Regions from separate parts of the Anaerosinus sp. genome, predicted to be linked through region 1. Evidence: a T-box and tRNA genes for the amino acid it is inferred to sense, from the RefSeq annotation. Region 1 holds a T-box; the other holds one or more tRNA genes.
The links. A T-box is a leader RNA that pairs with one kind of tRNA and senses whether it is charged. The one in region 1 lies ahead of leuS (leucine--tRNA ligase), so its partner is inferred to be a tRNA-Leu.
Positions count from the first base shown of each region.

Region 2: it has a tRNA-Leu gene. The T-box ahead of leuS (leucine--tRNA ligase) is inferred to sense a tRNA for this amino acid. The anticodon was not compared.

Region 1 covers NZ_CBDNNH010000003.1:119,271-123,481, reverse strand. The annotation lists gene leuS (leucine--tRNA ligase) at 1-1,852, opposite strand, end outside; T-box leader at 1,965-2,164, opposite strand; gene ACWZFG_RS02670 (hypothetical protein) at 2,322-2,714, shown strand; gene lgt (prolipoprotein diacylglyceryl transferase) at 2,890-3,675, shown strand; gene ACWZFG_RS02660 (lytic transglycosylase domain-containing protein) at 3,721-4,211, opposite strand, start outside.
Region 2 covers NZ_CBDNNH010000021.1:73,496-77,706, forward strand. The annotation lists gene nadE (NAD(+) synthase) at 1-43, shown strand, start outside; gene ACWZFG_RS10795 (hypothetical protein) at 141-482, shown strand; gene ACWZFG_RS10800 (hypothetical protein) at 462-836, opposite strand; gene ACWZFG_RS10805 (hypothetical protein) at 849-2,372, opposite strand; tRNA gene ACWZFG_RS10810 (tRNA-Leu) at 2,507-2,595, opposite strand; tRNA gene ACWZFG_RS10815 (tRNA-Cys) at 2,610-2,684, opposite strand; tRNA gene ACWZFG_RS10820 (tRNA-Gly) at 2,691-2,765, opposite strand; tRNA gene ACWZFG_RS10825 (tRNA-Phe) at 2,791-2,866, opposite strand; tRNA gene ACWZFG_RS10830 (tRNA-Asp) at 2,870-2,946, opposite strand; gene thiD (bifunctional hydroxymethylpyrimidine kinase/phosphomethylpyrimidine kinase) at 3,073-3,873, opposite strand; gene ACWZFG_RS10840 (hypothetical protein) at 3,890-4,211, opposite strand, start outside.

The sequences.
Region 1 (4,211 bases):
CGCGTTCCGGTGGAGCAGCAAACAACATAAATACACGTGCAGTATCCGCACCATATGTGCCGATAATTTCTTCCGGAGAAACAACGTTTCCTTTAGATTTTGACATTTTTGAACCATCTTTAATTACCATTCCCTGGGTAAGTAAGTTTTTGAAAGGTTCATTAAAGTTTACTAACCCTGCATCTTTTAACACTTTGGTAAAGAAGCGTGAATAGAGTAAATGTAAAATCGCATGTTCAATTCCACCGATATATTGATCTACCGGCATCCAGTAGTTTGCTTTTTCACTATCAAATGGCATTTTCTCATTTTTCGGGTCGGTGTAGCGCATATAATACCAGGAAGAACAAATAAACGTATCCATTGTATCCGTTTCACGACGTGCTTTCCCACCACATTTTGGACAAGTACAATGTACAAATTCTTCAACTTGTGCTAATGGAGACACTGCACCAGCTTCAAAATTCACATTAGCTGGAAGCATTACTGGCAAATCTTCTTTTGGTACAGGAACAACACCACAGTCTGAACAATAAATTACAGGAATCGGCGCGCCCCAATAACGTTGACGGGAAACTAACCAATCTCGAAGACGATAGTTTACGCGACGTTTCCCAATATTATTTTTTTCTAACCAATCTAAAATGGCAACTTTTGCTTTTTCTACTGTCATTCCAGTAAATTCACCAGAGTCAACTAAAACCCCATCTTCGGTATAAGCATTTGTCATCTCATCTAATACTAAAGTTTTTCCTTCTGGAACTACTACAATTTTCTTTTGCAAATTATATTTATTTGCAAATGCCCAATCGCGCTCATCATGCGTAGGTACACCCATAACTGCACCAGTACCATATTCATATAATACGTAATTTGCAATCCAGATTGGTACACGTTCACCAGTGAACGGATTTACTGCATATTCCCCTGTAAAAATGCCTTCTTTTTCAACATCAGTAGCAGTACGATCAAGTTCACTTTGGTTGCGTACCTTCTCCATAAAAGCCCTGATTTGTGCTTCGTTTTCTTTACCTGAAATCAACTTTTCAACCATTGGATGCTCTGCAGCCAAGACGACATAGCTTACGCCAAATACCGTATGTTGACAAGTTGTATAAACGGGTATTTTCTCTTGGATTGACGGAACATCAAAACTAAATTCTGCACCCTCACTGCGACCAATCCAATTTTCCTGCATCGTTTTTACTCGATCCGGCCAACCTTTTAACTCTTTTAAATCTTCAAGCAATACATCAGCATAATCAGTAATTTTAAAGAACCATTGTTCCAGCTCTTTTTTTACAACTTCTGAATCACAACGCCAGCATTGTCCATCGATAACTTGCTCATTTGCCAATACCGTATTACATTGATTGCACCAATTCACAGCCGCTTTCTTTTTATATGCTAATCCTTTTTCATAAAACAATAAGAATAACCACTGCGTCCAACGATAATATTCCGGCGTACAAGTCGCTACTTCACGATCCCAATCGTAAGAAAGTCCAATTTCACGTTGTTGCCTACGCATATTTTCAATATTTTTAAATGTCCATTCAGCAGGCTGTACACCATGTTTAATTGCCGCATTTTCCGCCGGCATTCCAAATGCATCCCACCCCATCGGATGAAGTACATTAAACCCTTGCATTGCTTTATATCTAGCAATAACATCACCGATAGAATAGTTACGAACATGCCCCATATGTAAATTTCCTGATGGGTAAGGGAACATTTCAAGTACATAATATTCTGGTTTCTGTCTATCAAGTTCTGTTTTGAATGCACTGTTTTCTAACCATTTTTCTTGCCATTTGCGCTCAATCTCTTGCGGAGAATATTTTTCGTTCACGTTTGTGCCTCCTTGAATATTTACAAAGTAAAGTAGACTTGATTCAGCGGAGCTTTTACTCCATTCGAATTTTAGTCGTCCCTGAATAAATAAAAAAATCCCTTGGCATATTGCCAGGGACGATTATATCGCGGTACCACCCTGATTGACACCTCTCTTAGATGTCCTCTCATTTATGCTTGTAACGCGAATCAGCGTCGGCCATTAGCCGAATCTCCATAGCGAGTTCAACTTTTTTACATATTGGCTCACATCACCCGCCAACTTTCTGTGCTGCAAATAAAGTTTACTACTCTATTTCATCGAATGATAAAAAATTTTAGTAAAATACTATACATTTGTTCATTATAGCTTTTCACCTGCAGAAAGTCAACTTTCATCAATAAATAAGCACTTTACTCCATATGTGTACATAGCCAGTTCTATTCAAAAGCAAGTTGCATAAACTTTAATATTGGGAGGTGCGTTTATGTACAAATTGATTATTGGTAATGTTAGAGTAAATGTTTTAGACGATAATATTTCTCGCACACAAGCCGTAAATGCAGCGAGACAAGCAATTTTAGATGCAGGCAATCAAAATAAACTGCTTAGCAGTGTAGAAATTTCCCGTTTAGGGGATGAACTAGAAGTAAATACTATAGAAAGAACAGGTGCAAAACTATTACGAAAAAGCTTAAAACAAAGTATGCTTGACGGCATTCTTACTGCAGCCTGTGAAAAACTTTCACCGTCTGATGGATTTAGTTTAAAAGATGCTTGGTTTGACAACGATACAAGTCAAGAGTGGCATGGCAGCGATGTCATCAACATTCGCGAAGAACTAATTAACAAATTAGAAGAGTGGATCAAAAATGCTTAAACCCTAATACATATTTTTAAAGTAATCCTAATGGATAAAATCCTTGGATTACTTTTTATTTTACTAAAATTGATTATTGTTATAAATTCTTCTATAATATACTTCATAAATCATTATAGATTTGACGATAACATAATTTTTAAATTCGTTAAATCATTGAATAAACGGAGGCACTATGCATCAATATCTTTTTTTTATTGGAGATTTTCCGATTCGCTCATACGGACTAGTATTAAGCATGAGCATCATTTTAGCAACAGGCGTTGCCTACTTTCTCGCTAAACAAGATGGACGCTGGCATAATCATATCATTGATATGGGAATTTATTGTGGGTTAGGCGGAATCTTAGGTGCTAGATTATGGGATGTTTTCTTCTTTGATTGGGGCTATTATCAACACCATTTAAATGAACTTTTCTATGTTTGGCAGGGCGGAATGGCAATTCAAGGTGGAGTTGTTCTCGGCTCAATTGTAGGCATCCTGTATACAAGATACTACAAAATTGACACTTGGGCACTCGCCGATATTATTGCCCCTGCAATTATTTTAGGACAAGCTTTAGGACGAATTGCAAACTTACTTAATGGAGATGCTTTCGGGCATCCAACGGGTAGCTCCTTTGGCATCATCTATCCAACAACGACTCTTGCTTACCAAACTTATGGAAATCAACCTTTATGGCCGGCAGAAATTTGGGAGGGACAAATCGACATCGTCATTTTTGCACTTCTTCTTATTTTCCGTTCTATCAGACATGCCAAAGGTCAAGTATTTATTCTTTATACGATGCTCTACTCATTAGCCCGTTTCTTTTTAGAATATTTACGTGGAGATTACAACAATCTTATTCTCGGACTAAAATCAGCGCAATGGACAAGCTTAATCGTGTTTTGTATTGGTTTTTGTTTGTTCATTTGGTGCGGTATTCGTGAAAAGCGAGCCAAAGAAAAGAATTCATAATAAAAGGCTGAAGAACACAGCTTACGCTGTAAATTCTTCAGCCTTTTATTCTTGATACAAACTTTTATATTTGTTTTTGCTTTTTAACACTTTCGTTACATATTCACGCGTTTCTTTAAACGGAATTTGTTTCACATCTTGAAACGACATATCCCATTGATATTTTTCCATCCACTCTTTTACATTGCCACGCCCCGCATTATATGCGGCAAGCATTAAAACTTCATTTCCTTCAAACTCTTTATGCAGTGATGATAAATACCAAGTACCAAATCGAATATTAATTTCCGGGTCCTCTAGCTCTGCCAAAGTGAAATCTTCATCTTCCATTTGCTGTGCTATCCACTTTGCTGTTTCCGGCATTAATTGCATTAAACCCATCGCACCCTTGTGCGAGCGCGCTTGAAAATTAAACTTACTTTCACTTAAAATGACTCCTGCAACTAAAAAAGGATCGAGTTTTTTTTCGGCAGCATAATCAATAACCAATTCACGGTACGGATATGGATAAAACACTTTCTTTTGAAACCATGCAC
Region 2 (4,211 bases), on a different contig from region 1:
TACCGCACAATATAGAACCTTAAAAAACGAATTATTAAAATAATAAGAAAAATACCGTTCTTTTTTTAAAGATGCGGTATTTTTTAATTTATATAAAGAATAAAGTATAATACTAAATCTTTAGGAGGATAAAAATCTATATGGAAGATGATTTTTTCTCTTTAAATAGCAATGAACTAATAAGTCTAAGCATATTGCTTACAGTAGTGTTTTCTAATCAATTAAATGCGAATCAATTAAATATCCTCGGTAATTTTCTTTGTAGTCTAGGCCAAAATATTTTAGTTATCCAAGCAGTCATCGGCGCTAACCCTAATCCAAATGCAATCTATACGATTTGTTCTTCAGATCAAACAAGTACAACAAATGAAAATAACTCTAATTCAGTAGATACCGCTACGCAGCTTTCTGAATTAGAGTCAAAAATTAATACATTAACAGAAAAAATGACTACACTTGAGTCAACCTTTAAAAAAACTTAAAGTCGACCAAACAATAACACCAATTCCAATCCCTACTAAAGCTACCGGAAGTGCTATAAACAGCAAAAACGATAATATTCCTGCGATAATAAGAAAAATCAATAACCGCGAAGTCCAACTAGACGCTCTAAAATTAATATTTTTTACAAAAATATGATGCTGCCCATCCATAGCATCATTAAATGAATAAGATTGGTTGTGTTCTTCATTTGATTCACTTTCAATAGTAACTCCATCATATTTTATTTTTTCTTCATGCGTTAAAATACGTACACTATTTTGAATTTCATTACCGCAATATGGACATTTATCAACTGCTTCATCGATTTCTTGATTACAATTTATACATTTCATATGCGCTCCTCCTTAAAAAACATAAAGCGAAAGGACAAATCCTTCCTCCGTTAAGTAACGCGAATCGAATTCTTGTAATTCTAATGTTTCAATTATATCATGCATTTGTTGATTTAATTCGCTATCTAGCAAATTTAGTTCACGTTTAAAAAAATCACTATTAATATGATGAATTCCATTCATTTCTATAAAAATAAGAAATATTGCACTTGCAATTAACTCCGCTTTATCCTGAACTTTCTTTCTCAGACTGGAGTAATCACACCACATCTTTAAAAGCAACTTCATATCATATATAGATAATTGATATTTTTTCGCCATAATCTGCAATAAAACTGTAACATTAAAATCTGGATCATCAATAATTGTATTCTGCTCAAAATGCACATTTAATCTTTCCGGCTGCACGACGTTTAGCTTTGCTAAATTAACTAAAATATCAATTGTATGTCTTACTAAAATAGCATGACGCTTAAAAAAATCTGCTATACCTGCGAGCGGATCTTGAGCTTTATATAATTCACATTGATGTAAGATTTCTTCCTTAATTCGTTTACGCAAAATCTTACTAACCGAAATACTACTAATATAATTTAACATTACGATACCATTCACATAGATATGACCATAAAATAGCATCTTTTTATAATCTCCAATTCCGTAATCTGGCATTGGTAATTTTATAATTTCATCTGTAAATAGATCTACACATTCTACCATCGAATTATTCAAAATACGCTTAATATAAAAAACAGTAAATTTTGCTTGTAACAAATCAGAAATGACATGCTTTTCATCATGTGTCAGTTCAGCTTGTTTCATTTTATAAAAATGCGCTAATGGCTTACTATCCGTTTCTATCAAGTGATAGTCAAATAAAAAATAATCCCAAAACCCTAACCAAAACTCTTCACCGTCATCCTCAGGGATAGCATTGAATGGACCTGAATATAAACTTAATGCTCGATTGAAATCTGCAATGAACTTCTCCCCTTTAAAATAACGTCCAATATCAGATAGCAAGCGTTCTAATAATAAATTTAGCTTATCAGCGATATCTTCTATCAATAAATCTGACTCCTGAAAATTTTCATCAAAAATTGTTATTCCCATAGTCATCTCATTTGGTAAAGATAAAGATTCAACAGATGAAAATTTCTGTTCCGCGTTATGCAATCCATCTAAACTTAAAAGTACATTCTTTTTAATTAAATATGCATAAAAATCTTTTAAGACAATAAAAATATCTTTTAAAGCTTGCTCCTCATCATTATCCTTTTTTACATCATCAATAATCCATAATAATAAATTTTGATAATCATCTTCTACTATTTTATCTAAGTCTACAAACTCTTCATATGTAACATAACGAAGAAAAGCCTGCAAAACTATCCATACTTCTTCTAATTCATCATAGCCTAAGCCCTGCCATGCTCTTTGGCGAAGATATCCATCAACGAGAGAACGGGTGATAATCGGATAGTAATCAGACAATTCCCGATAAAAATCTTGAATCTTCTCATATACGTTCTTCATTAAAATTAATAATCTCCTCTTTCTTTCCTGCATTATTCATTATATCATTTAAATAAAGAATCGACCACTATCTAAACATGCCAAAAAGCGGGAGATCATCTCCCGCTTAAAATCAAAATAAAAAAACACCATAATGGTGCCGAGGACCGGAATCGAACCGGTACGGATATTTCTATCCGCGGGATTTTAAGTCCCGTGCGTCTGCCAGTTCCGCCACCCCGGCATAATATATAATTTTGGAGGCGACACCCAGATTTGAACTGGGGAATAAAGGTTTTGCAGACCTCTGCCTTACCACTTGGCTATGTCGCCTTACTATGGAGCGGAAAACGAGATTCGAACTCGCGACCCTCGCCTTGGCAAGGCGATGCTCTACCACTGAGCTATTTCCGCATATAAAACTTACTTCCGAAAATCATGGTGCCTTAGGACGGAATCGAACCGCCGACACGAGGATTTTCAGTCCTCTGCTCTACCGACTGAGCTACCAAGGCAAATGGCGACCCGAAGGGGACTTGAACCCCTGACCTCCGCCGTGACAGGGCGGCATTCTAACCAACTAAACTACCGGGCCGTTATCAGTGACATCATTTATCATATCATTTAACAACATTAATGTCAACTTATTTTTTAATCCATCGCATATACCTCAGCGACAATTAATATTATATGTATTTTAAATCATATTGTCAATACTTTTTTAAATTAATCCAGCCTTTTTATATAAATCATAGAAATGATGCGTCGGGCCTACGCCCTTTCCTAATGAAAATCCATGTTTTATTGCAATCGTAACATATTCCTTTGCCACACGAACAGCCTCCTTTATCTCTAGCCCTTTTGCTAATCCAGCTGCAATTGCAGATGAAAAGGTACATCCCGTACCATGTGTGTGAATCGTTCGAATTCTTTTATTCGGAAAAACCATCATCTCTTTCCCATCATATAATAAATCACATGCATCACCTTCTAAGTGCCCACCTTTCACTACAACATATGCTGCTCCCATCTCATTTAATACAAACGCAGCTTTTTTCATTGATTTCATATCTATTACATCAAACCCTACTAGCGCACTTGCCTCATGTAAATTTGGCGTAACAATTAATGCTTTTGGAATAAGACATCTTTTTAATGTATCTACCGCCTCTGGTTTTAATAAATAGCTGCCACTCTTTGAAATCATTACTGTGTCTAATACAATATTCTTCGCATGATTTCTCTCTAAACTCTCTGCAACAGTTTCAATAATCATACTGCTAGATAACATCCCTATTTTAACTGCATTAACTGCAATATCTGTATATACTGCATCAATTTGAGCACTAATAATCGCCGAATCCATCTCTCGAATCTCAGTTACACCACAAGTATTTTGCGCTGTAATTGCAGTAATTGCACTCATTCCAAATACGCCTAAAGCCGAAAATGTTTTTAAATCTGCTTGAATTCCAGCACCACCACTTGAATCAGATCCCGCTATTGTTAACGCTGTTTTCATCATTATCTCCTGCCTTTTATATTCGTGACCGAATTTCTTTTAATCTTTCAATTAAATGTGCATCCAATTTTTCTTCTAAATCAACTAATTCTCGCGAATCAAAAGTATATGTCATTTCTGGAATTTGATTAATTCTTGCATCTCCAAAAAATTCATCTCGAAAAATATTGTAATAAATAATAAAATTACTTTCTTTTTCGAAATCGCAATAGTCAAAAATAATATAAGAGCCATTAATACATCGAACAGGTTCTGATGGATTAATAAATAAAGTAAACCCTTCTATTATTTTAGGTAATTTTTCTATATATTTCCATGTTAATATTTTTTTATCAATC